DNA from 3 places in the Modestobacter sp. URMC 112 genome. Region 3 is predicted to be linked to each of the others. Evidence: riboswitches for the same ligand, from Rfam matches in the RefSeq annotation. Region 3 holds a riboswitch; each other region holds the start of a gene.

Region 1 (9,715 bases), 340 kb from region 3:
GGCGTGGGACACCGCCGTCGGGGGCCTGCTGGACCGTTACGGCGTCACTGCCTACGCCACGGTCAAGTACGGCGAGGGCCTGTTCCGGCTGCCGGGCGGCACGCAGAGCCTGCAGGTGATCGAGGTGTCGCCGTCCTACGGGCCGCTGCACCGGATCGAGCCGGTGGCCGGCCGCTGGCTGCGCGAGGGCGACCGGACGGCGCTGTCCCCGGCGCTGGTCGTCAACGAGTTCATGGTGGACATGCTGGGCGGCGGTGAGCTCACCGAGCCCCGGACCGTCGTGCTGGGCGGGCCCCGGCCGCTGACCGCCACGGTGGTGGGCGTCATCCGCGACGGCTACCCCCAGCCGACGGTGTACCGGGTGGACCGCTCCGGGATGGACGCCGCCGCGGCGTCGTCGGCCGACCCGTTCGCCGGCCAGCCGCCGTCCCTGGAGCTGTGGGTGCCCGAGGACCAGGCCGACGCGGTCATCGCGGCCGTGCAGAGCGACCTGCCGCTGCTGCTGCCCGGGCTGGAGGTGCAGGCCTTCCGGCAGGACTCGCCCGGCCTGGCCGACGCCCTGGACACCCTGCGGCTGGCCGTCCGTGGAGTCGGGGCGGTGGTGCTGCTGCTGGGCGGGCTCGGGGTGTTCAACGTCGGGATGATGGCGGTCCGCCAGCGGATCCGGGAGATCGGCATCCGGCGCAGCTTCGGCGCCACGTCCGCGCGGGTCTTCAGCGCCATCATGCTGGAGAGCGTGGTCGCCACGGTGCTCGCCGGACTGGCCGCGGTGGCCCTGGCCGTGGTGGTGGTCCGCAACCTGCCGCTCGCGGACTGGCTGAACGGCGGCATCCCGATCGCCGACGAGCCCGGCTTTCCGGTGCAGGCCGCCGTCGAGGGGCTGGTCGCTGCGGCGGGGGTCGGCGCGCTGGCCGGCCTGCTGCCCGCGCTGCTCGCCGTGCGGGTGAAGGTGATCGACGCGATCCGGTTCTAGGTGGAGGACCCCCTCGCCCCCACCGCTCGCACGCTCGCGGTGGGGGACGAGGGGGTCCTTCGACTCACAGCGTCAGCTGCTGGCCCACCTGGATGGCGTGCGGGTTGGGCACCGTGGCGCTGTTGAGCGCGTGCAGCTGCTGCCACGTCGTGCCGTGCGCCGCGGCGATCTTCCCGAGCGTGTCGCCGGCGACCACCGTGTAGGTGCCCCCCGACGCCGCGGGGGCAGCGGCCGGTGCCGGGGCCGGTGCCAGCGCCGGTGCCGCGGCCGGCGTGGTGCCGGGGCGCAGCTGCTTGCCGCAGGTCGGCCAGGCGCCGACGCCCTGCGTCTTCAGGACCCGCTCGGCGACGGTGACCTGCTGTTCCGGGCTGGCGAGGTCCGCCCGGGCGGCGAACTCGCCGCCGCCGTGGCCGGTCCACGTCGAGGAGCTGAACTGCAGCCCGCCGTAGTAGCCGTTGCCGGTGTTGATCTGCCAGTTGCCACCGGACTCGCACTGGGCGACGGCGGTCCAGTCGTACTCGGACGCCGATGCCGGGGCGGCGAGCACGCCGATCCCGACGGCGGCGGTGCCGAGGGCGACCGTGCCGGCGCGCAGCGCCGTGCGGCGGGCATGGCTGAGGGAGAGCTTGGACATGGGTGATCCTCCGATCACCGCCTGCGGGGTTAGCTGTCGGGTTCGGGCGAATCGGTGCCCGGCCGCCGCGTCCTCGGAGAGGGCACGGTGCGGCTTCACCCCGAGACGCGCGTGCGCGCGTCGATAGGTGGGTTCCCCGCCCCCGTCCTGGGTGGTGTCGGAGTCAGGCTGCCGGCGGACGGGGTTGGGCGGTCCGGTGCCTCACGCCCGTCCGGTACGGCCCGGGCGCGAACCCACTGTGAACGAGACTCGCCGGTTCCGCTTCTTCTGCGGCGTCCCCTCCGGGCATCGGCCCAGGACGGCGCGCGACAGGCCGGGCCGGGAACGCCGCAGCGTCCCCGGCCCGTGACCACATGTGACGTGCCGCGGGAGTCCGGACGCCCGTATGGCCCCGTCCAGGGCACTGCCCCGAGCCTGCGAGGGGTGGGGAGGACGGGGTCCTTCAGCGGACGAGCAGCGCCACCGGCAACTGGGTGAGCAGCTCGCCCACCGGTGCGCCGGAGGCGTCGGACACCACCCGGGTGCCGGTGAGCAGGTCGCGCCAGGCACCGGTGGGCAGCTGCAGGGCGGTGTCGCCCCACCCCGTCCCGGCCAGGTGAACCGGCCGCCGGGTCACCACCGTCACCGCGGCGCCGCGGTCGAAGGCGACGACCGACTCGGCCGCGGTGCCGGTGGCCTGCACCGGGGTGTAGCCGCTGAACGCGTCCGGGGTGTCCCGCCGGTGCCGCAGCGCCCGGGAGACGACCAGCAGCTTCGCGGCGCCGGTGTCGTCCACCGGCGGCACCCAGCCCTCGTCGAGCCGGGCCAGCAGCGAGCGGCGCAGGCCGTAGTCGACCGGACGCCGGTTGTCCGGGTCGACCAGCGAGAGGTCCCACAGCTCGGTGCCCTGGTACACGTCCGGGACCCCGGGCATGGTCAGCTGCAGCAGCTTCTGGGACAGCGAGTTCGACCGACCGGCCGGCGCGATCCGCTCGACGAACCGCTCGATCTCGGCGTGCGTCGTCGGGTCGTCGAAGGCGGCGTCGACCAGCGCGTGCAGCTGGTCCTCGAACTCCTGGACGGGGTTGGTCCAGGTGGTCGAGGTGCCCGCCTCGCGGGCGGCCTTCTCGACGTAGCCGTGCGCCCGCTCCCGGGACAGTGGCCAGGCCCCGACCAGGTTCTGCCACACCAGGTGCGCCAGCGACCGGTCGGCCAGTGGGTGCCGGTCCAGCCAGCCGCGCACCAGCTGCGCCCACTCGGTGGGCAGCTCGGCCAGCACGGCCAGCCGGGCCCGGACGTCCTCGCTGCGCTTGGTGTCGTGCGTCGACAGCGTCGTCATCGACTCCGGCAGCCGCTGCGCCCGCAGCTGCTGGGCGGCGTGGAACTCCTCGACCGTCGTCCCGAACCGGGCCGGGTCGCCGCCGACCTCGTTGAGCGCCACGAACCGGGCCCACCGGTAGTAGGCGCTGTCCTCGACGCCCTTGGCCATCACCGGACCCGACGTCTGCTCGAACCGGGTCGCCAGCTCCGTGCCGGCGGCGCCCAGCAGCGGGTGCAGGGCGTCGACCGCGTCGGCGAGGTCCGGCCGCCGCTCCCGGACCGCGCGCACCGTCCCGTCCAGGTGCTCGCGGCCGTCGGGGAGGTAGCTGCGGTACACCGGGAAGCTGGCCAGCAGCTCGGCCAGGCCCTCGGTCAGCTCGGCGGGGGAGACCCCCGGCAGCTCGCCGACGATCCGCGCCAGCCGGGCCACCTCCGAGCCGAGGATGCCGTCGGTCACCTCGCGCTTGCAGTCGTGCACCAGCTGCGCGTAGTCCACCTGCTTGCCCGCCAGCTCGGTGTCCAGCGCGGTCAGCGCCGCTCCGCCGGCCGGGTCGACCAGCACCTCGTCCACCTCGGCGAGCGCGTCGTACCCCGTCGTCCCGGCTGCTGCCCAGCTGGCGGGGAGCTGCTCGCCGGGTTCGAGGATCTTCTCCACGACCGTCCAGCGGCCGCCGGTGGCCCCGGCCAGCCGGTCCAGGTACCCCTTCGGGTCGGCCAGGCCGTCGGGGTGGTCGATCCGCAGCGCGTCGACGGCGCCGGACTCCACCAGCCGCACCACCAGCTCGTGCGTGGCGTCGAAGACCGCCGGGTCCTCGGTGCGCAGCCCGGCGAGGGTGTTGATCGCGAAGAAGCGGCGGTAGTTCAGCTCCGAGTCCGCCCGCCGCCAGTCGACCAGGTCGTAGTGCTGCCGGTCGTGGACGGCGACCGGGTCGTCCCCTGCCTGCGCCGTCCCCGGGGCCACCGGGAACCGGTTGTCGTAGTAGTGCAGCTCCCACTCGCCGTCGACCTGCACCAGCTCCAGCTTGGGCAGGTCGTCGCCCGAGCCGAGCACCGGCACCCGGACCCGGCCGCCGCCGAAGTCCCAGTCGACGTCGAAGGCGTCGGCGTGCGCGCTGTCCCGGCCGTGCTTCAGCAGGTCCCACCACCAGCCCGACTCGTGCGCGTCGGACACGCCCATGTGGTTGGGCACCAGGTCCAGCACCAGGCCGAGCCCGGCGTCGTGCAGTGCGGCGACGAACCGGTCGAGGCCGGCCTGCCCGCCGCGCGACTCGTCGATGTGCGCGTGGTCGGTGGTGTCGTAGCCGTGGGTGCTGCCCGCCGCGGAGCGCAGCAGCGGGGACGAGTAGGCGTGGGTCACCCCGAGGTCGGCCAGGTAGCCCGACACCGCCGCCGCGTCGTCCAGGGTGAAGTCGGCGGTGACCTGCAGCCGGTAGGTGCCGGCCGGGACCCCCCGGCGGCGGTCGCCGCCGGAGGCCCCAGGAGTCGGCCCGGTCATGCCGTGGCGCGCAGGACGACGGTGGCCCGGGCGGCCAGGGTCAGCCGGTCGCCGGACTTGACCTCGACCGGCTCGACCTGGCCGAGCTCGGCGGTGTCCACCACGACCGTCCAGCCCTCGGCGTACTCGGCCGGGGGCATGGTGAACTCGATCGGCTCGTGGTACGCGTTGAACGCCAGGTAGAAGCAGTCGTCGACGATGTCCTCGCCGCGCTCGTCGGTGGAGCGGATGCCGTGCCCGTTGAGGTACATGGCCAGCGACTTGGCGTGGCCCGCGTCCCAGTCCTCGCCGGTCATCAGCTCGCCGCCGGGGGTCATCCAGGCGATGTCCTGCACCGGGTCGCCCTCCTCGCGGGCCACCGGCCGGCCGTGGAAGAACCGCCGGCGGCGGAACGTCGGGTGGTCGGTGCGCAGCTTGGTCACCAGCTTGGTGAACTCCAGCAGGCCCTCGTCGACGTCGTCCCAGTTGATCCAGGTGAGCGGGGAGTCCTGGCAGTAGCCGTTGTTGTTGCCGCCCTGGCTGCGGCCCAGCTCGTCGCCGTGCAGCAGCATCGGCACGCCTTGGCTGAGCATCAGCGTGGCGATGAAGTTGCGCCGCTGCTGGGCGCGCAGGGCCAGGATCTGCGGGTCGTCGGTCTCGCCCTCGACGCCGCAGTTCCAGCTGCGGTTGTGGCTCTCGCCGTCGTTGTTGCCCTCGCCGTTGGCCTCGTTGTGCTTCTCGTTGTAGGAGACGAGGTCGTTGAGCGTGAAGCCGTCGTGCGCGGTGACGAAGTTGATGCTGGCCACCGGCCGCCGCCCGGAGTGCTGGTAGAGGTCCGCCGAGCCGGTGATCCGCGATGCGAACTCGCCGATGGTCGCCTCCTCGCCCCGCCAGAAGTCGCGGACGGTGTCGCGGTACTTGCCGTTCCACTCCGTCCACAGGGCGGGGAAGTTCCCGACCTGGTAGCCGCCGTCACCGATGTCCCAGGGCTCGGCGATCAGCTTCACCTGGCTGACGATCGGGTCCTGGTGGCACAGGTCGAAGAACGCCGACAGCCGGTCGACCTCGTGGAACTGGCGGGCCAGGGTGGAGGCCAGGTCGAATCGGAAGCCGTCGACGTGCATCTCGGTGACCCAGTAGCGCAGCGAGTCCATGATCAGCTGCAGCGACTGCGGGTGCCGGACGTTGAGCGAGTTCCCGGTCCCGGTGGTGTCCATGTAGTACTGCTTGTCGTCCTCGACCAGGCGGTAGTAGGCGGAGTTGTCCAGGCCCTTGAAGGACAGCGTCGGGCCCATGTGGTTGCCCTCGGCGGTGTGGTTGTAGACCACGTCGAGGATGACCTCGATGCCCGCCTCGTGCAGGGCGCGCACCATGCCCTTGAACTCCTGGACCTGCTGGCCGCCCTCGGTGCTGCTGGCGTACTCGTTGTGCGGGGCGAAGAACCCGATCGTGTTGTAGCCCCAGTAGTTGCGCAGGTCCTTCTGCTGCAGCGTGTCGTCCTGCACGAACTGGTGCACCGGCATGAGCTCGATCGCGGTGATGCCGAGTTCGGTGAGGTACTCGATGACGGCGGGGTGGGCGATGCCGGCGTAGGTGCCGCGCAGCTCCTCGGGCACCCGCGGGTGGGTCATCGTCAGGCCCTTGACGTGGGCCTCGTAGATGACGGTCTTGTGGTAGGGCGTGCGCGGCGGGCGGTCGACGCCCCAGTCGAAGAACGGGTTGACGACGACGGACTTCGGCATGTGCGCCGCCGAGTCGTCGTCGTTCTTCGCGCCGGACCCGAAGCGGTAGCCGAAGACCGCCTCGTCCCAGTCGATCTCGCCGTCGATGGCCTTGGCGTAGGGGTCGAGCAGCAGCTTGTTCGGGTTGCACCGGTGGCCCTGCGCGGGGTCGTGCGGGCCGTGCACCCGGAAGCCGTACTTCTGTCCGGGCTGGATGCCGGGGAGGAAGGCGTGCCAGACGTGGGCGTCCATCTCGGGGAGCCGGATGCGCTCCTCGTTGCCCGCGTCGTCGAAGAGGCACAGCTCGATCTTCTCGGCCACCTCGCTGAAGACGGCGAAGTTGGTGCCCGTGCCGTCGTAGGTGGCGCCGAGGGGGTAGGCCTGACCGGGCCACACCTGGGTGGTCATGGGTGGTGTCTTCCTCCTGCAGTGGCGGCCCCTCGTCAGGGGCCGGGGAGCGTGCCGCAGGCGCGGCGGGCGGAACTCTGCTGGACCAGTGCCCCCTGCGCGGCGGGGGCACACCTGTCCCGGCGAGGTGGGAGCAGCGTCACCAGAGCCCTCCCGGGGCGCGATCCTGCCGTTGTGTCGTAGCCCCGTCGTACCGTCGTCCCGTGCCCACCTCCACGGAGATCCGCCCCACCCGCGGGCGCTTCCGCGTCGTCAGCGAGTTCCAGCCCTCCGGCGACCAGCCGGCGGCGATCAAGGCGCTGGCCGAGCGGGTCAACGCCGGGGAGACCGACACGGTCCTGCTGGGTGCCACCGGCACCGGGAAGTCGGCGACGACGGCCTGGCTGATCGAGCAGGTGCAGCGGCCGACGCTGGTGATGGCGCCGAACAAGACGCTGGCGGCCCAGCTGGCCAACGAGTTCCGGGAGCTGCTGCCCGACGCCGCGGTGGAGTACTTCGTCTCCTACTACGACTACTACCAGCCCGAGGCCTACGTCCCGCAGACGGACACCTACATCGAGAAGGACTCCTCGATCAACGAGGAGGTCGAGCGGCTCCGCCACTCGGCCACCAACAGCCTGCTCACCCGGCGCGACGTCATCGTGGTGTCCACGGTCTCGTGCATCTACGGCCTGGGGACGCCGCAGGAGTACGTGGAGCGCGCGCTCAAGGTGAAGGTGGGGGAGCAGCGGGACCGCGACGACCTGCTGCGCACCCTGGTCACCGAGCAGTACACCCGCAACGACCTCTCCTTCACCCGCGGCACGTTCCGGGTCCGCGGCGACACGATCGAGGTCTTCCCGGTCTACGAGGAGCTGGCCTGCCGGATCGAGATGTTCGGCGACGAGATCGAGCGGCTGTACTACCTGCACCCGCTCACCGGTGAGGTGATCCGCGAGGTCGACGAGCTGTTCGTCTTCCCGGCCACCCACTACGTCGCCGGCCCCGACCGGATGGAGCGGGCGATCGCCACCATCGAGGCCGAGCTGGAGCAGCGGCTGGCCGAGCTGGACCGCCAGGGCAAGCTGCTGGAGTCCCAGCGGCTGCGCATGCGCACCACCTACGACATCGAGATGATGCGGCAGGTCGGTTTCTGCTCGGGCATCGAGAACTACTCGCGGCACATCGACGGCCGGGCCCCCGGCTCGGCCGGCGCCTGTCTCATCGACTACTTCCCCGACGACTTCCTGCTGGTCATCGACGAGTCGCACGTGACCGTGCCGCAGATCGGCGGCATGTACGAGGGCGACATGAGCCGCAAGCGCACCCTCGTCGACCACGGGTTCCGGCTGCCCTCGGCGATGGACAACCGCCCGCTGAAGTGGGAGGAGTTCACCGACCGCATCGGTCAGACCGTCTACCTCTCGGCCACCCCGGGGCACTACGAGCTGGGACGCACCGGCGGCGAGTTCGTCGAGCAGGTCATCCGGCCGACCGGCCTGGTCGACCCCGAGGTGGTGGTCAAGCCGACCAAGGGCCAGATCGACGACCTGGTGCACGAGATTCGGCTGCGCACCGAGAAGGACGAACGGGTCCTGGTCACCACGCTGACCAAGAAGATGTCCGAGGACCTCACCGACTACCTGCTCGAGCTGGGCATCCGGGTCCGCTACCTGCACTCCGAGGTCGACACACTGCGCCGGGTCGAGCTGCTCCGGGAGCTGCGGCAGGGCGAGTACGACGTGCTGGTCGGGATCAACCTGCTGCGGGAGGGGCTCGACCTCCCCGAGGTGTCGCTGGTGGCCATCCTCGACGCGGACAAGGAGGGCTTCCTCCGTTCCGGGACGTCGTTGATCCAGACGATCGGCCGCGCGGCGCGCAACGTGTCCGGCCAGGTGCACATGTACGCCGACAAGATCACCCCGTCGATGGCCCAGGCGATCGAGGAGACGAGCCGGCGGCGGGAGAAGCAGATCGCCTACAACACGGAGCGCGGGGTCGACCCGCAGCCGCTGCGGAAGAAGATCGTCGACATCCTGGACGGCATCTACGCCGCCGCCGAGGACGCGGAGGGTGCGACCGAGCTGCTCGGTGGATCCGGTCGGCAGCAGTCCCGCGGCAAGGCGCCGGTCCCGGGGCTGTCCTCGAAGGCCAAGAAGGCCGGCGCGATCGACGTCCAGGGCCTGCCGCGCAACGAGCTGGCCGACATGATCGCCACCATGAACGAGCAGATGCTCGCCGCCGCCCGCGAGCTGCAGTTCGAGGTGGCCGCCCGGTTGCGCGACGAGCTCACCGAGCTCAAGAAGGAGCTGCGCCAGCTGGACGCCGCCCACGCCTGAAGGACCCTCGTGCCCCCCACCGCTCGCGAGCTCGCGGCGAGGCCCGGCACGGGGCCTGACCGTGCCCCCGCCCCTCGCCGGCCTCGCCCGCCTCGCCCCGAGGTCCGGTGCGAGCGCGCGAGGGCTCAGGGGGGCGCGGTCCTCCTCCTGCCGATGATGTGCGGTCGACGCCGGAGCCGGGAACAAACCGGCGGGCTGGGACGTCTACCCCTGTGAAGCCACCAGCGCTCCGGCGATGACGCCTGTGCGGTGGGTTTCGTGGAGGGGAGTATCCCCCGCGGCATCGTCGTCAACACGAGGTCCGATGACCTCCGGCGCTGTCGGTCGGCCGCTGGTGGCCGACGGGAGAGACCTCCGGTACTGACACCTGCTGTCAACCGGAGGAACTACATGGACGTCCCGTTCTGGGTCTGGGCGATCACCGTCGCCGCGATCATCGGCATGCTCGCCTTCGACTTCGTCGGCCACGTGCGCACACCGCACGCCCCCTCGCTCCGCGAGGCCGCCACCTGGTCGGCGGTCTACGTCGGCATCGCCGTCGTCTTCGGCATCCTGGTGTTCGTCTTCGCCGGCGCCCAGTACGGCGGGGAGTACTTCGCCGGCTACATCACCGAGAAGAGCCTCTCGGTCGACAACCTGTTCGTCTTCGTGCTGATCATGGCCAGCTTCGGGGTGCCCCGGGAGCTGCAGCAGAAGGTGCTGCTCTTCGGCATCACGTTCGCCCTGGTGCTGCGCACGGTCTTCATCCTGGTGGGCGCCGCCGCCATCGAGAACTTCAGCTGGGTCTTCTACCTCTTCGGCGCCATCCTGATCTACACCGCCTACGTCCAGGCGAAGAGCGGGGGGCACAGCAGCGACGAGGAGTACAAGGAGAACGCCCTCCTCCGG
Region 2 (9,715 bases), 730 kb from region 3:
TGCGTGGCCGCGGGTCCCGCGCGCCAGTCCGATCTGCACCGGACTGCCCCGGTCCGTGGTGCAGGATGCTGCGGTGACCGAACACTGGCCGCGGCCCACCCGGCGGGTGGCCGAGCTGTTCCGGCGCGGCGCGGAGATCGCGCTGGACCCCCGGGCGGACTGGGTGGCGGACCTGCACGCGGCCTCGCTGAGCGGGGAGCGGATGCGGCCGGTCGCCGAGGACCCGGTGCTGGCCGAGGGCACCCGGCGGGCGAACCTGGCGAACCTGCTGCACTGGGCGGCGGCCAACGTCCAGCACCCCGGCCGCCGGGTGCCGGCGAACGTGGGGCCGGAGGCGCTGGCCGGTGCCCGGGACCTGGTCCGCCGCGGCCTGGACCAGGGTGCCCTGGACGCGTACCGCACGGCGCAGGGCGTCGCCTGGCGGCGCTGGATGGACATCTGCTTCGGGCTGACCGACGACCCCGCGGAGCTGCGCGAGCTGCTGGACCTGTCCGCGCTGTCCATCGCCACCTTCATCGACGACACTGTCGCCGCCGTGTCCGCGCGGATGGCCGCCGAGCGCGCCGAGCTGACCCGGGGTGCGCACGCCGAGCGCCGGGCGGCGGTCAGCCTGCTGCTGGAGGGCGCCCCGATCAGCCGCGCCCGCGCCGAGGCCCAGCTCGGGTACGCCCTCGCCGGACCGCACACCGCGGCCGTCGTCTGGAGCACCACCGGCGGGTCGGACCAGCTGGAGGCGGTGGCCGAGGCGGTCGTGCGGGCCGGCGGCGCTCCGCACCGGCTGACCGTGGTGGCCAGCGCCGCCGCGCTGTGGGTGTGGCTGCCGGTAAGTGCGGCGCCCCCGCCAGAGCTGCTGGCCGGGCCGCTGTCCGCCCATCCCGACGTCCGGGTGGCCCTGGGACGCCCGGGGACCGACGTCGACGGCTTCCGCCGCAGCCACCTCGACGCCGCCACCACCCAGCGGATGCTGGCCCGCCTCACGTCCCCCCGGCAGGTCGCCCGCTACGAGGACGTCCAGCTCGTCGCGGTGCTGACCAGCGAGCCGGCCGCGGCCGAGGAGTTCCTCACCGGCACGCTGGGTGGCCTGCGGCACGCCGACGCCTCGACCCGGGACACGGTGCTGACCTACGTCCGTGAGCTGGGCAACGCCTCCCGGACCGCCGAGCGGCTGTTCACCCACCGGAACACGGTCCTGCGCCGGCTGGCCCGGGCCGACGAGCTGCTGCCGCGCCCGCTCGCCGACGACGTGGTGGGCGTGGCCGCCGCGCTGGAGGTGCTGCGCTGGCAGGGCCCCGCCCGGTGAGCACCGACCGGGTGGTCCTGGTGCGCCGCGGGCGGGACGTCGAGGCGCGCGAGGACGGCGGCACGGGCGGGCCGGACCGGGTGACCACGTTCCCGGCCGAGGCGCTCCCCGGCTTCGTCCGCGAAGGGGAGGGCCGGGGAGTCCGCTGGGTGTGGGACGACACCAGCCGGTGGTACCCGGCGCTGCTGGACGCCGGCGTCCGGGTGGAGCGCTGCACCGACCTGCGGCTGGGCTCCGCCGTCCTGCGGCGGTCGCCGTTGGTCGACCGGTCCCTGCCGGCCGCCGCCGACGGGTGGGACGCGCTCCAGCCGGTGACCGCGGCCGACCCGGCGCTCTTCCCGCTCGCCGACCCCGCGGACTCCCTCGACCCGGTCGCCGAGCACAGGCGCCAGCAGGCGGCGCTCGCCGCCTCGCCCGAGCGTGCCCGGCTCGGGCTGCTGCTGGCGGCCGAGTCGTCCGGTGCCCTGGCCGCGGCCGAGATGACGCACGCCGGCCTGCCGTGGCGGGCCGACGTCCACGACCGGCTGCTGACCGCGCTGCTCGGTCCCCGCCCGCCGGCCGGGTCGCGGCCGGCCGTGCTCGAGCAGCTGGTCGCCGACGTCCGCGCCGCCTTCGGCACCCCCGGCCTGAACCCCGACTCGCCCGGCGACCTGCTCCGCGCCCTGCAGGGCGCCGGGCTGCCCGTGGCCGACACCCGGTCCTGGACGCTGGAGCAGCTGGACCACCCCGGCATCCCGGCCCTGCTGGAGCACAAGCGGCTGAGCCGGCTGCTGCAGGCGAACGGCTGGGCGTGGCTGGACAGCTGGGTGCGCGACGGCCGGTTCCGGCCGTACCTGGTGCCCGGCGGGGTGGTGACCGGACGGTGGGCGTCCAACGGCGGCGGGGCGCTGTCGGTCCCGGCCCAGGTGCGCGGTGCGGCGGTCGCCGACGACGGATGGCGGCTGGTGGTCGCCGACGTCGCCCAGCTGGAGCCGCGCGTCCTGGCCGGGATGAGCGGGGACACGGCGATGGCCCGGGCCGCGCGGTCGGCCGACCTCTACGCGGGCATGGTCGCCGCCGGGGCGGTCGCCAGCCGGGCCGAGGCCAAGGTGGGGATGCTCGGCGCCATGTACGGCGGCACCCGCGGCGAGAGCGGCCGGCTCATGCCCCGGCTGGCCCGCAGCTACCCCCGGGCCATCGCGCTGGTGGAGGCGGCGGCCCGGGCGGGGGAGCGCGGGGAGGTGGTGCACACCCTGCTCGGCCGTGGCTCGCCGGCGCCGCGGGGGGAGTGGGCGGAGCGGGCCGTCGGGCTGGGAGAGCCGCCGGACGAGGGCGGCTCCCGGGAGGAGCGGGACCGGCACCGCCGCGCGTGGGGCCGGTTCACCCGCAACTTCGTCGTCCAGGGCACCGGCGCCGAGTGGACCCTGTGCTGGCTCGCCGACCTCCGCAACCGGCTGTGGCGGCTGGGTGGCACCGGGACGCTGGCGGAGCGGCCGCACCTGGCGTTCTTCCTGCACGACGAGGTCGTCGTGCACACCCCCGAGCACCTGGCCGCCGAGGTGGTGGCGGAGGTGCAGCGCGCCGCGGCGACGGCGGGCCGGCTGCTCTTCGGGTCCTTCCCCGTGGACTTCCCGCTGGACGTCGCCGTGGTGACCTCGTGGGCGGACGCCGGCTGACCCGGCCGGCCCCTATACCCCCGGGCCCGCCTGCGGGGGCCGCGCGACGCTCGTCACCCGACGAATCTGCGGCCGCTGATTGTCACGAGTCGATAACGCGTTTAGGGTGGCCGGGTCCGGTCGACCGTCACGTCCCCGCTCGGGGAGTCCGGCTGGACGCCGCCGAGTCGCCCTCCGGGGCGAGCCGGGGACCCACCGCACCACTGGGGTGAATCCTGCGCCGGACGTCCGTCCGGTGCGGGTAGGGCTGCTTCCCGCCCGAACCCGTCAGCTGACTCGGTAGGCGGCAACCGGGAGAACGGAGAGCCGCCCGATGGCGCGCCCCTGCACCACTGCACCCCCGCTCCGCCTCCGGCAGAGGCTGCGCCTGCGCAGCTGACCGCACCGGCCGTCCCGGACCGACGCCCGCCGGGCCCCCGACCTCGGTCACCCCGGCCCGAGCTCCCCGCCGCCTGACCTGGCGGGGCCCTGTCGCGCGCCCGGGACGCCACCGCCCCTGCCCGCACCCCGCAGCCGTCCACCTCGGACGTGGCTGCCCCCGCACCCGGAGCCACCATCCCCATGCACCCCCGCACCACTCCCGGCCGCGCCGCCGAGCGCCGCGGCCGGGCCCGCGCACGCCTCCGTCCGCCCGTCCGCCGCCCGGGGGTCTACCTGGGCGCGGCCGTGGCCGGCGCCGTGCTGGTCAACGTGCTCGCCGGCGCCGAGCCCCCCGCGCAGGCCGACGTCGCGGCGGCCGAGCCGGTCAGCGTCGCCGCCCAGCTCGGGCTGAGCGCGCAGGCCCGCCCGCTCGACGTCACCGAGGACCTGCGGCCGCTCGAGGAGCTCGCCGCCAGCCGCGGCACCCGCGAGGCCGCGCAGACCGCGGCGCAGGAGGCGCAGGCAGCCGCCGACCAGGCCGAGCTCGACCGGCGCGCGGCCGAGGAGGCCGCCGCCCGCGCGGCCGCCGAGGCAGCGGCCGCCGCCGAGGCAGCCGCCAAGGCCGAGGCCGAGGCGGCCGCCCGCCGGCAGGCCGAGCAGGCCGCCGCGGGCGCCGCCGGGCGGGCCGCACCGGCCGCGGCGGCCCGGGCCGCGGGCGGTGCGGTGTCGGGCTCGACGTCGGCCTCCGCGGTCGCCCGCATCTCCAACTCCGCCGGCAGCATCCGGCCGCAGGCCCAGGCCGCGGCCGACGCCGTCGTCAGCAACGTTCCCGGTGCCGGCGGCATCACCCTCGGCGGGACCCGGCCCAGCGCCGCCGACCCCGGTGGCCACCCGTCCGGCCTGGCGGTGGACTACATGGTCGGGTCGAACAGCTCCCTCGGGGACGCCATCGTCGAGTACCACATCGCCCACTGGGACGAGCTGGGCGTGGACTACGTCATCTGGGAGCAGCGGATGCTCTCCTCGCCCTCCGGGTCGTGGAAGGGCATGTCCGACCGCGGCAGCGCGACGGCCAACCACATGGACCACCCGCACGTGAACTACCGGGGCTGACCCTCGGGCCGGGCCCCGGGGCCCGGCCGGCTCAGGTGCCGCAGAAGGTCCGGTAGGCGCCGAAGTCCGCCGGGGCGGGCGCGGCGTACCGCTCGAAGCCCGGCCGCTCGTCGAACGGTGCGGTCACCGCCTCCAGCAGGCGGCCGAGCGGGGCCAGGTCGCCCTCCGTCGCGGCGGCCAGCGCCTCCTCGACGAGGTGGTTGCGCGGGATGTGCACGGGGTTCACCCGGTCCATCCCGGCCGGGTCCGGGCGCAGCGCCCGCCACCGCTCGAGCCAGCCGTCCAGCCCGGCCAGGTCCAGGACGAGCAGGCGGGCGGGCTCGGCGTCCCCGCGGGCGGCGGTGCCCAGGGCCCGGAAGAACGACGTGTGGTCCACGTGGTTCTCCTTGAGCAGGTCCATCAGGTCGCCGGCCAGGGCGAGGAGCGTCGCGTCGTCCGGGCCGTCTGACAGGCCGTCGGACAGGCCCAGCTTGGCCCGCATGCCGGCCGACCAGGCGGCGTTGTAGGCCGGCCGGAACCCGCCCAGTGCCGCGACCGCGAGCTCGACCGCCTGCTCCTCCTCGTCGGCGACCAGCGGGAGCAGGGCCTCGGCGAGCCGGGCGAGGTTCCACTCGGCCACGACCGGCTGGTTGCCGTAGGCGTAGCGCCCGCCCTGGTCGATGGAGCTGTAGACCGTGGCGGGGTCGAAGGCGTCGAGGAAGGCGCACGGCCCGTAGTCGATGGTCTCGCCGGAGATGGTCGTGTTGTCGGTGTTCATGACGCCGTGCACGAACCCCACCAGCATCCAGCGGGCGACCAGCGACGCCTGCGCCGCGACCACCGCCTCGAACAGCGCCAGGTACGGCCGGTCCGCCCGACCGGCGTCCGGGTGGTGGCGGGCGATGGCGTGGTCGGCGAGGCGGCGCAGCAGGTCGACGTCGCCGGTGGCGCGGGCGTACTGGAAGGTGCCCACCCGCAGGTGGCTGCTGGCCACCCGGGCGAGCACCGCTCCGGGCAGCACGGTCTCCCGGCGCACCGGGCGCCCGGTGGCGACCACCGCGAGGGAGCGGGTGGTCGGGATGCCGAGGGCGTGCATCGCCTCGCTGACCACGTACTCGCGCAGCATCGGGCCGACGGCGGCCAGGCCGTCCCCGCCGCGCGCGAACGGCGTCCGTCCGGAGCCCTTGAGGTGCAGGTCGCGCAGCCGGCCCCCGGTGTCGACGAGCTCGCCGAGCAGCAGCGCGCGCCCGTCGCCCAGCCGCGGGACGAACCCGCCGAACTGGTGCCCGGCGTACGCCTGCGCCACCGGGGTGGCGCCGCTGGGGACGTCGGTGCCGGTCAGCAGCCCCAGCCCGTCGGCGCGCAGCCGGCCGGGGTCGAGGCCGAGCTCGGTGGCCAGCGGCTCGTTGAGCACCAGCAGCCGCGGCTCCGGCGCCTCCGCGGCCTGCCAGGGGACGGCCAGCTCGGGGAGCTCGCGGGCGAAGCGGTCGGAGAGGAGGACGGTCGGTGGCGGGGCGACGCTCACGTCCCCGAGCCTACGTCCGGCCGCCGTTCCCGGCCGGGCGGTCCGGGGGTCCCAGGCAGCCGGGGACGGGGAGCCCGCAACTCCTTCCCCGCTCCCTGTCGATCCGGTGAGGTGGTGCGTGTCGAGGAGGTGTGGGCCCGATCGGCGGGCCCGGGACCCGAGGGGACGAGATGACCCAGTACCTGATCCTGATCTACGAGGACGAGGCCGCCTACGCCAGCGCCTCGCCCGAGGTCCTCGGTGAGGTCATGCAGGCCCACCAGGACTTCGCGGCACAGGTGGAGCAGCACGGCGCCAAGCTGGTCGGTGGCGAGGCGCTGCAGTCGACCAGCACGGCGACCAGCGTGCGCGCGGGGTCGGAGGTGACCGACGGCCCCTTCGTGGAGACCAAGGAGGCGCTCGGCGGCTACTACGTCCTCGACGCACCCGACCTGGACACCGCGCTGGCCGTCGCCAGGCTCTGCCCGGCGAGGTTCGGCGGGGTCGAGGTCCGCCCGGTCATGACCTTCGACTGAGAGAGGGCCCCGTTGCCCGCCACGCCTCGCACGCTCGGCGCGGGCCCCTGCGACGCGGCCGTGGCGGCCGCGGTCGCCGACGCGCACCGTCGCGAGTGGGCCTTCGTGCTCGCCGCGACGGTGCGCGTCACCCGCGACCTGGACGCCGCCGAGGAGTGCGTCCAGGACGCCTTCGCCGCGGCGCTCACCGACTGGTGCACCTCCGGCGTCCCCGCCCGGCCCGGGGCCTGGCTCACCACGACCGCCCGGCGCCGCGCCCTCAACGTCGTCCGCCACCGGGGGGTCGAGCACCGGCACCTGCCGCTGCTCGTCGAGGACGAGACGCTGCCCGGACCCGGCGACCTCCTCGACGACCCCCGGGCGGACGGCGAGCTGCCCGACGACCGGCTGCGGCTGGTGGTGACCTGCTGCCACCCCGCCCTGGACCGGCCGGCGCAGGTCGCGCTGACCCTGCGACTGGTGTGCGGGCTGTCCACCGCGCAGGTCGCCCGGGCGTTCCTGGTGGGCGAGGCCACCATGGCCGCGCGGATCACCCGGGCGAAGAAGAAGATCGCGGTGGCCCGGATCCCGTACCGGGTGCCGCCGGCCGCGGAGCTGCCCGCGCGGGTGGACGCGGTCCTCTCCGTGGTGCACCTGCTCTTCACCACCGGGCACACCGCCCCGGCCGGTGAGGAACTGGTGCGCCGCGACCTGGTGGAGCGCTCGGTCGAGCTGGCCCGGATGCTGCGCCGGCTGCTGCCGCAAGACCCGGCCGTGGCGGGCCTGCTGGCACTGCTGCTGCTCACCGACAGCCGCCGGGAGACCCGCACCGGGCCCGACGGCCGGCTGCTGCTGCTCGAGGAGCAGGACCGGTCCCGCTGGGACCGCCGGGCCATCGCCGAGGGCGTGGCCCTCGTCCGCGAGTCGCTGCGGGCGCGGCCGCCGACGCGGTACGCGCTGCAGGCGGCGATCGCCGCCGTCCACGCCGAGGCACCAACGTGGGACGACACCGACTGGGGCGAGGTCCTGGCCCTGTACGACGTGCTGACCCGGCTGTGGCCCTCACCGGTGGTCGCCCTCAACCGCGCGGTCGCCGTGGGGTTCGCCCGCGGGGCCGCGGCCGGGCTGCGCGCCCTCGACGAGCTGGCCGGTGAGCGCCAGCTGGCCGGCTACGGCTACCTGCCCGCGGCGCGCGCGGCCCTCCTCCGGCGGCTCGGCCGGGTCGGCGAGGCCCGGGACGCCTACGCGGAGGCGCTGGCGCTCACCGGGAACGCCGTCGAGCGCGCCTTCCTCGAGGGCCGGCTGCGCGAGCTGGGCCCCGACCGGACCTGAGCGTCCGGTCGGGGTCCCCGTTCCGGTCTGCCGTGCGGTGACCTAGCGTCCGGGGGGTGCCCAGACGCCTCGTCGTGATCGGAGGGGACGCCGCGGGCGCCAGCGCCGCGTCCCAGGCCAGGAAGCGGCAGCCGGACCTCGACGTCGTGATGTTCGAACGGGGTCGCGCGACCTCGTACTCCGCCTGCGGGATCCCCTACTGGATCAGCGGCGCGGTCCCCGACGAGGCGGCGCTGGTCGCCCGCACCCCCGAGCAGCACCGCGCGGCCGGCATCGACGTGCGGATGCGCACCGAGGTCGTCGGGATCGACCTGGACCGCCGGACCGTCTCCTGGCGGGCGCTGGACGGCGGCGCGTCGGGCACCGAGCCGTACGACGACCTCGTCTACGCGACGGGCAGCGTGCCCATGCGCCCACCGGTGCCCGGCATCGACGCCGACGGGGTGTACGGCGTCCAGGTGCTGGACGACGGCGCGGCGCTGCGGGCCGAGCTGGACGGCGGCCGGGTGCGCCGGGTGGTCGTGGTGGGCGGCGGCTACATCGGGCTGGAGATCGCCGAGGCGTGCCGGGTGCGCGGCCTGGAGGTCACCGTGGTGGACATGTCGGCCACCCCGATCGGCACCTTCGACCCCGACGTCGGTGCCTTCGTCGCCGAGGCCGTCCGGGGCGAGGGCATCGAGCTGGTGCTGTCCGACGGCGTGGCCGAGGTGCAGGTCGGCGACGACGGCCGCGCCTGCGGCGTGGTCACGGCCAGTGGCCGGGAGCTGCCCGCGGACCTGGTGGTGCTGGGCCTCGGGGTGCGGCCGAACGTGCGGCTGGCGAAGGAGGCGGGGATCCCGCTGGGCGTCTCCGGGGGCGTGGCGGTCGACGCCCGGATGCGCACCCAGGTGCCCGGGGTGTGGGCCGCCGGCGACTGCGTGGAGTCCCGCCACCGGCTCTCCGGCCAGCCCGTGGTGGTGGCGCTGGGCACGCACGCGAACAAGCAGGGCCGGGTCGCCGGCCTCAACATCGGCGGCGGGTACGCGACCTTCCCGGGCGTGATCGGCACCGCGATCACCAAGATCTGCGACACCGAGGCGGCCCGGACCGGGCTGTCCTCCCGGGAGGCGGAGACGGCCGGGTACGCGTTCGTCACCGCCGTCGTCGACTCCACGACGAAGGCCGGCTACTTCCCCGGTGCGCAGCCGATCCGGGTCAAGATGATCGCCGAGCGGCGCAGCGGGCGGCTGCTCGGCGCGCAGATCGTCGGCCGGGAGGGCTCCGGGAAGCGCATCGACGCGCTGGCGATCTGCATCTGGAACGAGATGGGCGTCGACGAGGTGCTCTCGCTGGACCTCTCCTACGCACCGCCGTTCTCGCCGGTGTGGGACCCCGTGCTCATCGCCGCGCGCAAGGCCTTCGAGGCGGTGGAGTCCGATCCCCGCTGACCCGGCGCGGGCACCGGGCAGGCGGGTCGACGGGGCAGGCGGGTGACCGACGTGCTGCCGGCCGGCCTCCTCCCCGAGGGGATGGGCGCCACCGTCCTCGTCCTCGTGCTGGTCGCCGCGCTCGGGGCCGGCTGGATCGACGCCGTCGTCGGCGGCGGCGGGCTGCTCCGGCTGCCGGCGCTGCTGCTGGTCCCGGGGCTCAGCCCGGTGCAGGCGCTGGCCACCAACAAGCTGGCGTCGATCGCCGGCACCACGACCAGCGCCGTCACCTACCACCGCCGGGTCCGCCCCGACCTGCGGACCGCCCTGCCGATGGCCGCAGTGGCCCTGGCGAGCAGCTCCGTCGGCGCCTCGGTCGCCTCGCTGCTGCCGGCCAGCGTGTTCAAGCCGGTGATCGTGGTCGCGCTGGTGGCCATCGCCGTCTTCACCGTGCTCCGGCCGGCGCTGGGCGCGCGGACCGCGCTGCGGCACGCCGGGCGCCGGCACCACGGCGTCGCCGCCGCCGTCGGCGCCGGCATCGGCTTCTACGA
Region 3 (9,715 bases):
CCGCGGTGCTGGCCGACCTGGTCGACGGCTCCGTCCCGCTGGAGGTGCTGGACGAGACCGGCACCGCGGAGTGGTCGGCGGCCACGGACGCCCTGCTGCGCGCGGTCAACGCCTTCTGCGCCGCCACCCACGCCGGGCTGGACGTCGCGCTGCCGGACGCGCTGGACCTCCCGCTGGCCGAGCTCGCCGACGCCGGCGCCGAGGCGGCGGCGTCGGGCCGGCTGGGCCGGACGAAGCGGCTGGCCGCCGTGCTGGACCGGCTCGCCCCGGTCCTCCGCGCCGACGCGCGGGTGGCCCCGGCCGACGTGCCGGGGCTGCTGGCGGACCTGGTCGAGATCCAGGCGGCGGCCCGGGCGCTGGCCTGGCGCGCGGCCCTGGTGTCCGGGCTCGGCGTGCTCCCTACGTGGAACCCGCTGGCCGACCCGGCGCTGGTCGAGCGGCGGGTCGCCCGGCTGCGCCGGCTGGGTGCCGCGGCCGGGCACCCCCGCCCGTTCACTCCGGCGCTGCGCCGCTTCCTGCTCACCGGCCCGACCGGGGACCCGGCCGCGGTCGCCGCCGTCGGCCGCGTCCGGGACGCCGTGGCCGGGCTGTCCCCCGCGTGCGCCGCCCCGTCCGACCAGCTGGCCGGGTGGGCCGGCGAGGACGGGCTCCTCTCCCGGTGGACGGCGACCCGCGCCGGGCGGGCGATCGACACCTTCGGCCTGCCGTCGCTGCGGGCCTGGCGGGAGCTGCTGACCGGGCTGGAGCTGCTGCGCGCCGCCGGCCTGGACGCGGCGCGGTCCGCGCTGCTGCAGGGGGCGGTGGCGGCCGAGGACGCGGTCCCCGCCTTCGACCGCGGGCTGGCCCGTGCCTCGCTGCAGGAGCGCCAGGCAGCGGCCGGGCGGGACGAGGCGGGCGGGCAGGACGAGGCGGCGCGCCGGTTCCCGGTCGCGTCGGCGGCGGCCCGGGCGTCGGTGCGGGCGGCGCTGGCCGGGTGGTCGGCGGGTGCCGCGGGTGACGCCCGGCCCGAGCAGCTCCCGTGCGTGCTGGCCGACCCGGAGTCGGCGGCGACCTGGCTGCCCGCCGTCCCGGAGCTGTTCGACGTGGTGGTGGTCGAGGAGTCCGGGCGGCTGGCGGTGGCCGACGCGGTCGGGGCGCTGGCCCGCGGCCGGTCCGCGGTCGTGGTCGGGGACCGGCACCGCCTGCCGCCGCCGTCGCCGACGTCCGACGCGCCCCCGGCGGAGAGCCTGCTGGACGCCTGCCTGCGGGCCGGGCTCCCCCGGCTGGAGCTGACCTGGCACCACCGCAGCGCCGACGAGGCGCTGTTCGCGCTCAGCAACGCCCACCACTCCGGCGGACGGATCCGGACGTTCCCCTCACCCGTCGGCGGACGGCCGCTCTCGCTTGTCCGGGTGGCCGGGACCTTCCACCGCGACGGGTCGCTGCCGGGGACCAACCCGGCCGAGGCGCGGGCGGTGGTGGCCGAGGTGCGCCGGCGGGTGGACGGCGGCGCGCTGTCGCTGGCCGTCGTGACGCTGCACCCCGGTCAGCGCGCGCTGGTGGAGCGGTTGCTGCGGGACACCGGCGACGAGCGGGTCGGGACCGCACTGGACACCGGCGCGCTCGTCGTCGCGCACGTGGACGACGTGACAGGGCTGGCGCGGGACGTCGTCCTGCTGTCGCTGGGCTGCTCGGCCCCGGCCGGCGGGCCGGTGCCCGTCGACCTCGGTCCGCTCGCCCGCGCCGGGGGCGAACGGTGGCTCAACGCGGCGGTCACCCGGGCGCGCCGGCAGGTCGTCGTCTACGCGTCGTTCGACCCGGAGCAGCTGGCGGCCGGGGGCACGTCGGCGCTCGGCGTCCGGCAGCTGCGGGCCTACCTGGACCTGGCGGCCGGAGACGTGGACGCCGTCCCGCGGACCGGCGGCGGGCCGGACGCGCACCGCGAGGACGTCGCGGCGACGCTGCGGGCCCGCGGACTGGTGGTGCGCACCGACGTCGGGCTGTCGGCGTTCCGGGTGGACCTGTCGGTCGCCCGGCCGGGCGCACCGGGGCAGCCGGTGCTGGCGGTGCTGCTCGACGGGCCCGGATGGGCGGCCCGGGAGACGGTCACGGACCGGGACGGGATGCCGGTGGACGTGCTGGGCCGGGTGCGGGGCTGGCCGGCGGTCGAGCGGGTGTCGCTCGGCTCGTGGCTGGCCGACCCGGGAGCCGTGGCCGACCGGCTGGGAGCTGCCGTGGCGGCGGCGGTCGGCCCCGCGCCGGCCGCACCGCCGGCCCCGCTGCCGGCGGCGGCCGCCGTCCCGCTGCTGGTCGAGCCGCCGCCGGTCACCGTGCCGCCGGCCGCTCCGGCGTCGACGGCAGGGGCGACGGCCGCCGCGGCGCAGTCGCGGAGCGCGGCGCCGGTGCGGGTGACGGCGCGTCCGGCCGTGCCGCCGGCGACGCTGGCCGGCGAGCGGCCGTTCCTGCCGTGGACGCCGAAGCCGGCCGGGGAACCGAAGGTGTTCCGGCGGCTGACCGACCCGGAGGTCGCCCGGCAGGTGCGGCGGGTGCTGGCCGCGGGGATCGCGGCGGAGGGGCCGGTGCACCGCGAGCGGCTGGCCCGGCTGACCGCGGGGGCGTTCGGGGTGGCCCGGGTGAACGAGGCGCGCCGCGAGTCGATCCTGGCGCTGCTGCCGGACCCGTCGGCGGAGTTCCGCTGGCCCCCGGGCCTGGACCCGGCGCAGTGGACGGGGTTCCGGCGCCAGGCGTCCAGCGCCGAGCGGCCGCTGGAGCACGTGCACCCGGACGAGATCGGCAACGCGATGGTGGCGCTGTGCCGCGCCGGGGACGGGATGACCCGGGACGAGCTGTTCGCCCGGACGCTGGCGGTCTTCGGTCACCGGCGGCGGCACCCTGTGCTGCTGCCGTACCTGGAGGTCGCGCTGGCCCACGCGGTGCGGGCCAGCCGGGTGACCCGGCAGCCGGCCGGCAACCTGATCAGCGCCGCGTGACGGTTGTTCAAGTTGACGCTTGAGGAAGCAGGTGCTTGAGTAACCCCGTGGCGGTCACCTTCGACGACGAGCGGCTCGACGCGATGTTCGCCGCGCTCGCCGACCGCACCCGGCGGGACATCGTGGCCCGGCTGAGCGAGGGCGAGGCGACGGTCACCGAGCTCGCCGCCCCGTACGCGATGAGCCTGCAGGCCGTCTCCCAGCACATCGGGGTGCTCGAGCGGTGCGGCCTGGTGAGCCGGGGCCGGCACCGGCAGACCCGCCCGTGCCGGCTGGAACCGCAGGCGCTGGAGGCCGCGGTGTCCTTCATCGAGGACAGCCGGCGGACGTGGGCGGAGCGGATGGACCGGCTCGAGGCGCACCTGGCCCGGGTTCAGGACGGCGGCCCGCGGTGAGCGCCGACGAGCTGGTCTCCCGGCGGGTGGTCCGCGCGCCGCGCGAGCTGGTGTGGCGGTGCCTGACCGAGCCGGCGGAGCTGACGCAGTTCTGGGGTCCGCGCGGCACGACCACCCCGCTGGACGGCATCGTCGTCGAGCTGCGCGTCGGGGGCCGGTTCGAGACCCTGATGGTCGGCGACTCCGGCAGCCACCGGATGGTGGCTGCGTTCACCGAGGTCGTCGCGCCCGAGCGGCTGGCCTGGGTCGAGCCGGCCACCGGGGTGCACACGACCAGCACGCTCACCGAGCTCGGCGACGGCAGCACCGAGATCGTCATCCGCCAGCGGCACGTGCCCGAGGCGATGCGCTCGCCCGAGGCCCGTGCCGGCTTCCTCAGCTCGCTCGACGCGCTCGAGGAGCACCTCGCCCGCCTGACCCGAGAGGAACGACCGTGAGGGATCTGCAGACCTGGGTGGCACCGACCTGCGACGGCCTCGCCGACGCGCTCGCCTCCGCGCCAGCGGGGGCCTGGGACGCCCCGTCGTTGTGCGAGGGGTGGCAGGTCCGGCACGTGGTCGCGCACGTGACGATGCCGGCACGGCTGACACCCGAGCAGTTCGGCGCGGAGATGGCGGCGGCCGGCGGGGACTTCACCGTGCTGTCGAACACCGTGGCGGCGCGCGACGGCTCCCTGCCGGAGGCCGACCTGCTGGCGGCGTTGCGCTCCCCGGTGCTGCACGCGTGGCAGCCGCCGGGCGGGGGCGCGGCCGGTGCGCTGAGCCACGCCGTCATCCACTCCCTGGACGTCACGGTCGCGCTCGACCGGCCGGCGGTCGCGCCGACGGAGGCCGTGGTGGCGGTGCTCGACCAGCTCACCGCCGCCGGCGGCGCGTTCTTCGGCATCGACCTGGCCGGCGTCCGCCTGGAGGCCGAGGACGCCGACTGGAGCTGGGGCAGCGGCGACGCCGTGCGCGCCGACAGCGGCCGGCTGCTGGCACTGCTGAGCGGCCGCACCCTGCCCGACGGCCAGAGCCTGCCACGCAGCTGATCCGGCGACGACACCTGCCCTAATCTGCGACGGTGGAGCCTCAGGACCGGGTGGACGACGCCGACCGGCAGCGGCTGGTGCGCCTCGCCCTGGCGGACTGGTCGGCGGCGGCCGACGCCCGGGTGGACTCGGTGGTCGTGTCGACCCGTCGGGCGGCGGTGAACCTGTTCGTCAACGGCGACTACGCGTACTCCGTCTACTTCCGGCGGGGCGAGGACGGCCAGTGGGACGAGGCCGGGTCCTCCAACGGCCACAGAACCCGCTTTGATCTGGACGCCGTGGACGAGGAGACCTGAGCAGGCTTCCGACACCGGGTGAGATCCGCGCTCTCGTGGCTTCCAGCCACCCAATTGGGACGAGAACGCAGATCCGGCGAGGAGTCGCTGAGACTCGCCCGTCAGTGACCGTCGTTACGCCGCTGGACGTGCTGGATCACTGACCGACGGTTCGGACTCGCGCAGGACAGGACAGATGTAGCGCGCAACCTCCTCGCGCACCGCCGGTCCCTGGCGTCTCCGGACCGTCGGGAGTAGCCGCAGGTACCGCTCGGCGAGTCGTCCTCCCGAGCACCTCGGGGAGTTACCGTGAGCAACCGAGCGAGCACGCATGGTGCGCTCGGCGAACTCCCAGACGGCACTTACCGTCGTCGCGTCCGCCGGGTCCCGTCGTCGCCGTTCCAGGTGACACCCGCCGGACACCGCCGAACCGGGCTCCAGCCGTACTCAGCGAGCCGACGCCCGGACCGGGGACCCACCGCAGTACTGGGGTGAAGCGCTGCCGGCACGAGTGCCGAGCGCCGGGCGAGTTCCCCGCCCGAACCCGTCAGCTAACTCGGTAGGCGGTTGCGGAGAACAAGGAGATCCCGTCGTCCATGACGACCATGCGCACGTCCCCTGCTCGTCGTCCCTCCCGCCCCGGCCGTCGAGCAGCGATCGCTCTCGTCGCCAGTGCCGGGGTGCTGCTCACCCCGCTCACCGCCCAGGCGTCCGCCCCTGCCCCGACCGGCGACGCCGTCGCGTCGGCGTCGGTGGCCGCCCCGAACTCCGCGGCGCAGGCCGTGGTCGACACCGCCCTGGCCCAGCAGGGCAAGTCCTACGTCTGGGCCGGCGCCGGCCCGCACACGTACGACTGCTCCGGGCTCACGCAGTTCGCCCTCGCCGCGGCGGGGGTCTCCCTCCCGCACTCGTCGCGGGTCCAGTCCACGATGGGCTCCCCCGTCGCCCGGGGGGACCTGCAGCCCGGTGACCTGGTGTTCTTCTACAGCCCGGTCAGCCACGTCGGCATCTACGTCGGCGGCGGGCAGATGGTGCACGCGCCGACCGCCGGGGACGTCGTCAAGGTCTCCAGCGTGGACGCGATGTACGGCTTCAACATCGCCCGCCGCCTGGTCTGAGGCGTCAGCCGTCCGGCTCCGGCGGCCCATCGCGGCCGTCGGAGCCGGACAGGTGCGCGAGCAGCCGGTCGAGGAAGGGCACCTGGCCCTTGACCAGCTTGGTCCGTGCCTCCGCCACCGGGAACCACGCCGACCGGTCGATCTCCGGGAACTCCTGGACGCGGCCGGAGCGGGGTGGCCACTCGAGCGGGAACGTGTTGCTGACCGTGGTCGCGGCGTCGAGGTCGCCCTCGGCCGCGAAGACGGTGAGCAGCTTGCCACTGGAGGTCCGCAGCCGGCCCAGCGGCAGCAGCTCGGACGCCGGCACGGGCGAGCCCAGCTCCTCCTGGAACTCCCGGCGGGCGACGTCGGCGGGCTCCTCGTCCGGGCCGTGCTCGCCCTTGGGGATCGACCAGGCGCCGTCGTCCTTGCGGGCCCAGAACGGCCCGCCCATGTGGCCGAGCAGCACCTCGCAGCCGGCCGCGGGACTCAGCCGGTAGAGCAGGATCCCGGCGCTGGGAGGAGGCACCGCGCCATCCTCACAGGGCCCTCACACCTCCGGGACGCACGCCCCCGCACCGAGCCGCGCCAGCCCGGTCAGGTCACCGGGCGCGAGGTCGAGCACCCCGGTCTCCGGGTACATCAGCTGGCCCGGGTCGCTCACGTGGTCCAGCCCGACCAGGTGGCCGAGCTCGTGCAGCACGATCGCCCGGGCCCGCGGGACGCCGTCCGGCTCGGCGAGTACCCGGGCGAACGCGGCGGCGTCCAGGTCCACCAGGCCGCTGACGAACACCTTCGGGCTCCCGGGCACGGACACCGGGACGCTGCCGGCCTCCCCGGCGACGTCGCCGGCGAACTCGGGGTTCTCCGCCTCGGTCTGCCACGAGACCAGCACGGGCGCCCACCGGTCGCCGTACCGGTCGGGCTGGAAGAGCTCCCGCACGGCGCCGGAGGCCTCGTCGGTCGGGCCGTCGAAGACGAACGTCAGGCCGGTGACCGCCGCCACGCGGGCCACCGCGTCGTGCAGCACCTGCTGCCCGCCCACCGGCGCGTTGTCCGGACGGACGACGTAGTGCACCGGGCGGCAGGGGTCGTAGCCGACCGGGGTGACGCCGTCGTCCTGGAGCGCGACGAACCCGTGGACGCCGCCCTGCGGCGGTGCCGGCAGCGGCGTGCCCAGCGGACGGTCCGCGGACCCGACGCCCGGCGTCGGCCGGGTCGGCACCCCCGCCGCCTCGGCGGCTCCGCCGACGGACGGCGGACCGGCGAGGTGCGCGGCACCCAGGGACAGCCCGACCACCAGCAGCACCGACAGCAACCCGCGGACGCCGGGGGCCGGCGGCCGGGGACCGTCCGGCCGGTCCACCGTCAGCCCAGGGCGCAGGTGACGTCGGCCGACGCGCCGGCCAGGTCGAGGACCACCTTGCGGTTCGACGCGGCCGCGGCCGGGACCAGCGCGCCGGCGGCGTCGGAGTCGGGGACGTAGCCGGGGAACTCGCTGCCCAGGCCGACGACGGTGAGCGAGCCGGCCGGGACGCCGAGGTCGACGAGCAGGTCGGCCACCGCCTGGGCGCGCTGCAGGCTCAGCGCCCGCTGCCCGGCCGGGTCGCCGACCCGGGCCGTCGTCCCGGTGACCGTGGCGGTGAGCTCCCCGTCGGCCATCTGCGCCGCGATCGGCTCCAGCGTGGCCGAGGCCGCCGCACGGTCGGCGAAGGCGGCGCTGTCCGGGGCGAAGGCGACGTCCCCGCCGGTCAGCACCACCGTGCCGGCGGTGCACTGCACGCTGCTGCCCGGCGGGACGACGCTGACCGGGGGCAGCCCGGCCGCGGCGGCCCCGCCGAGCGGTGCCTCCTCGACCCGGGCGCCGTCCGCCCCGGCGGCCTGGACGACCGCGGTCCAGATCGCCACCAGGTTGGCGCGCTGCGCCCGGCCGAGGGCCGGCTGCGGGTCGGCGGTGTCGCCGAGGCCCTGGAAGACCACGTCCACGCCCGTCAGGTCGGGCAGCTGCCCGGCGTCCTGCAGGCTGGCGGCCAGCTCGGCCGGGTCGGCGTCCAGCAGGCCGGGCCCGGTGAAGTCCAGCGGCGCGACGGTGGACAGCCCGGAGTCGACGACGACGAGGGTGTGCCCGCCGGCGGCCGAGGAGACCGACCGGGCGCCGAGCTCCAGCGCGGTCAGCAGGTCGACCTCCGGGGTCCGCGCCGCGGCCGTCGTCAGGTGCTGGTTGATCCGCGCCCGGTGCGCCGCGCGGTCGGCGTCGGCGGCCTGCGCGTTCTCGTCGCTGACCTGCAGCGGCCACGCGTCGAGCTCGAACGGCGCGCCGTCGGCGACCACCAGCGACAGGTCCGACTGCGCGCCGAGAGCCCCCTCGAGCGCGGCCGCGGCGGCCCCGTCCACGCTCACCACCGGCATGTTGCTGCGCGCGCCGACGACCAGCGCGAGCCCGCCGGTGGGCGCGGCGGGCTCCGCGCAGCCGGTCAGGCCGACGGCGACGGCGAGCGCGCCGCTCGCCACGGCGAGACGGCACAGGGGGGAGCGGGAACGCACAGGGGTCCTCTCGATGGGTGCTGCGGTCAGCCGGCCGTCGTCGGCCGGGCGGAGCCGTTGACCCGCACCGGGACCGAGCCCCAGGGCGGGGCCGGGCTGGCCGCGCCGGCCGGCGGGCCGGCGGTGGTGACGGCGTTGGTGGCGGCCGGCTGTCCCAGCAGGCCGGCCAGGTGGATCCGGGCGAGCTGCTTGAGTTCGGCGATCTCGGCGTCGATGCTCCGCGCGGCCTCCGCGGTGCGCTGCGCCGTCCGCTCCTGCTCGGCCCGGGCGGTCGTCACCGCCGCCTCCGCCGAGACCACCCGGCGCTCGGTGGCGCCGGCCTCGGCGCGGCAGCGGACCAGGTCGGCGCGCAGCTTCTGGTAGCTGGTCATCCGCGGCCGGTGGCCGGAGAAGCCGATCCAGAACGCCAGGACGCCGGAGGCCAGGTAGAGACCGCCGAGCAGCAGCGCGGACAGCATCGGGTCCGGGCCCGTCGGCGCCACGGCGGCCGCGTCGGCGCCGAACCCCGCCCCGGCACCCGCTGGCGCCGTCGGCACGAACTGGGTGCGCACGTAGAAGGCGATCCCGCCCAGCGCGGCCCAGGCGGCCACCATCAGCGCGATCCAGGCCCGGCCCAGCCCGCCCTGCCCCTCCCGCAGGTTCTTCGCGGTGTGCCCGGCGGCGTGCAGGACGGCGACCGAGGCGAAGGTGAACGAGCCGACCAGCACCCAGGTGAGCAGTGCGTCCTCGCGGAGCAGCCCGGCCAGGGTCATGTAGAAGGTGACGAGGTCACCTGCGGCGACCACCGGGAGCAGCAGGAGCAGCGCGCGGGCGGACCACCGGCTCGAGGTCAGCCCCTCCAGCCGCTCCAGGTCGGGACGGCGTGAGCGGCGTTCGGTCTCCTCCGGTCCGGTGTCGGGCAGCAGCGCCCGCTCGTAGGCGGCGACCAGGCGCTCGGTGTGCGCGAGTTCCGCCTGCGCCACGGCGGCGCGCTGCCGGGCGGCGACCGCGGCGGCCTCGGCCGTGCCCACCCCCCGCTCGGCGACGGCGGCCTGCTCGGTGCCGTCCAGGGTCTGGTGGGCGTGCCACTGCGGGCGCAGCGAGTCCAGCCAGCCGTCCAGCACGTCGGCGTTGCCGGCGTCCAGCGCACCGGTGGCGTGCAGCTCGGTGACCGCCTTGCGCACGGCCTCGCGGGCGTCGACGGCGGACAGTCGCGGCGGCAGCTGCGGATGGGCGGGCCGGTGCGGGGCGTCGTCCCCGGGTCGCCGGGTCACGCGGCCACCCCGATGTCGCGGGAGGGTTCGATGGCGTCGGCGGTGACCCAGGACGGCGCCGGGCACAGCTCGGTCTGCCACCGATTCACCAGCACCTCGGCGTCCGGGTGGCCGCGGGTGAGGGCGCGGCGGTAGAGGGCGGCCTGGCGGCG

Evidence for each region. A riboswitch is a leader RNA that binds a small molecule or an ion and turns the genes downstream of it on or off. The one in region 3 is predicted to bind cyclic di-AMP.
Region 1: it holds a riboswitch for cyclic di-AMP, as region 3 does, so the genes downstream of both, ACWIX6_RS09270 (LysM peptidoglycan-binding domain-containing protein) here and ACWIX6_RS07745 (C40 family peptidase) in region 3, are expected to answer to the same signal.
Region 2: it holds a riboswitch for cyclic di-AMP, as region 3 does, so the genes downstream of both, ACWIX6_RS11070 (hypothetical protein) here and ACWIX6_RS07745 (C40 family peptidase) in region 3, are expected to answer to the same signal.

Annotation. Positions count from the first base shown of each region.
Region 1 covers NZ_CP199957.1:1,974,130-1,983,844, forward strand. The annotation lists gene ACWIX6_RS09265 (ABC transporter permease) at 1-973, shown strand, start outside; gene ACWIX6_RS09270 (LysM peptidoglycan-binding domain-containing protein) at 1,038-1,607, opposite strand; cyclic di-AMP (ydaO/yuaA leader) riboswitch at 1,611-1,774, opposite strand; gene treY (malto-oligosyltrehalose synthase) at 2,050-4,401, opposite strand; gene glgX (glycogen debranching protein GlgX) at 4,398-6,509, opposite strand; gene uvrB (excinuclease ABC subunit UvrB) at 6,713-8,827, shown strand; gene ACWIX6_RS09290 (TerC family protein) at 9,218-9,715, shown strand, end outside.
Region 2 covers NZ_CP199957.1:2,359,846-2,369,560, forward strand. The annotation lists gene ACWIX6_RS11060 (PucR family transcriptional regulator) at 74-1,300, shown strand; gene ACWIX6_RS11065 (bifunctional 3'-5' exonuclease/DNA polymerase) at 1,297-2,955, shown strand; cyclic di-AMP (ydaO/yuaA leader) riboswitch at 3,106-3,257, shown strand; gene ACWIX6_RS11070 (hypothetical protein) at 3,484-4,428, shown strand; gene ACWIX6_RS11075 (protein adenylyltransferase SelO) at 4,460-5,932, opposite strand; gene ACWIX6_RS11080 (YciI family protein) at 6,103-6,447, shown strand; gene ACWIX6_RS11085 (RNA polymerase sigma factor) at 6,460-7,758, shown strand; gene ACWIX6_RS11090 (FAD-dependent oxidoreductase) at 7,815-9,185, shown strand; gene ACWIX6_RS11095 (sulfite exporter TauE/SafE family protein) at 9,228-9,715, shown strand, end outside.
Region 3 covers NZ_CP199957.1:1,633,605-1,643,319, reverse strand. The annotation lists gene ACWIX6_RS07770 (DUF4011 domain-containing protein) at 1-2,969, shown strand, start outside; gene ACWIX6_RS07765 (ArsR/SmtB family transcription factor) at 3,005-3,364, shown strand; gene ACWIX6_RS07760 (SRPBCC family protein) at 3,361-3,801, shown strand; gene ACWIX6_RS07755 (maleylpyruvate isomerase family mycothiol-dependent enzyme) at 3,798-4,394, shown strand; gene ACWIX6_RS07750 (hypothetical protein) at 4,427-4,690, shown strand; cyclic di-AMP (ydaO/yuaA leader) riboswitch at 5,113-5,249, shown strand; gene ACWIX6_RS07745 (C40 family peptidase) at 5,266-5,787, shown strand; gene ACWIX6_RS07740 (NUDIX domain-containing protein) at 5,792-6,295, opposite strand; gene ACWIX6_RS07735 (matrixin family metalloprotease) at 6,317-7,132, opposite strand; gene ACWIX6_RS07730 (OmpA family protein) at 7,135-8,277, opposite strand; gene ACWIX6_RS07725 (hypothetical protein) at 8,337-9,563, opposite strand; gene ACWIX6_RS07720 (hypothetical protein) at 9,560-9,715, opposite strand, start outside.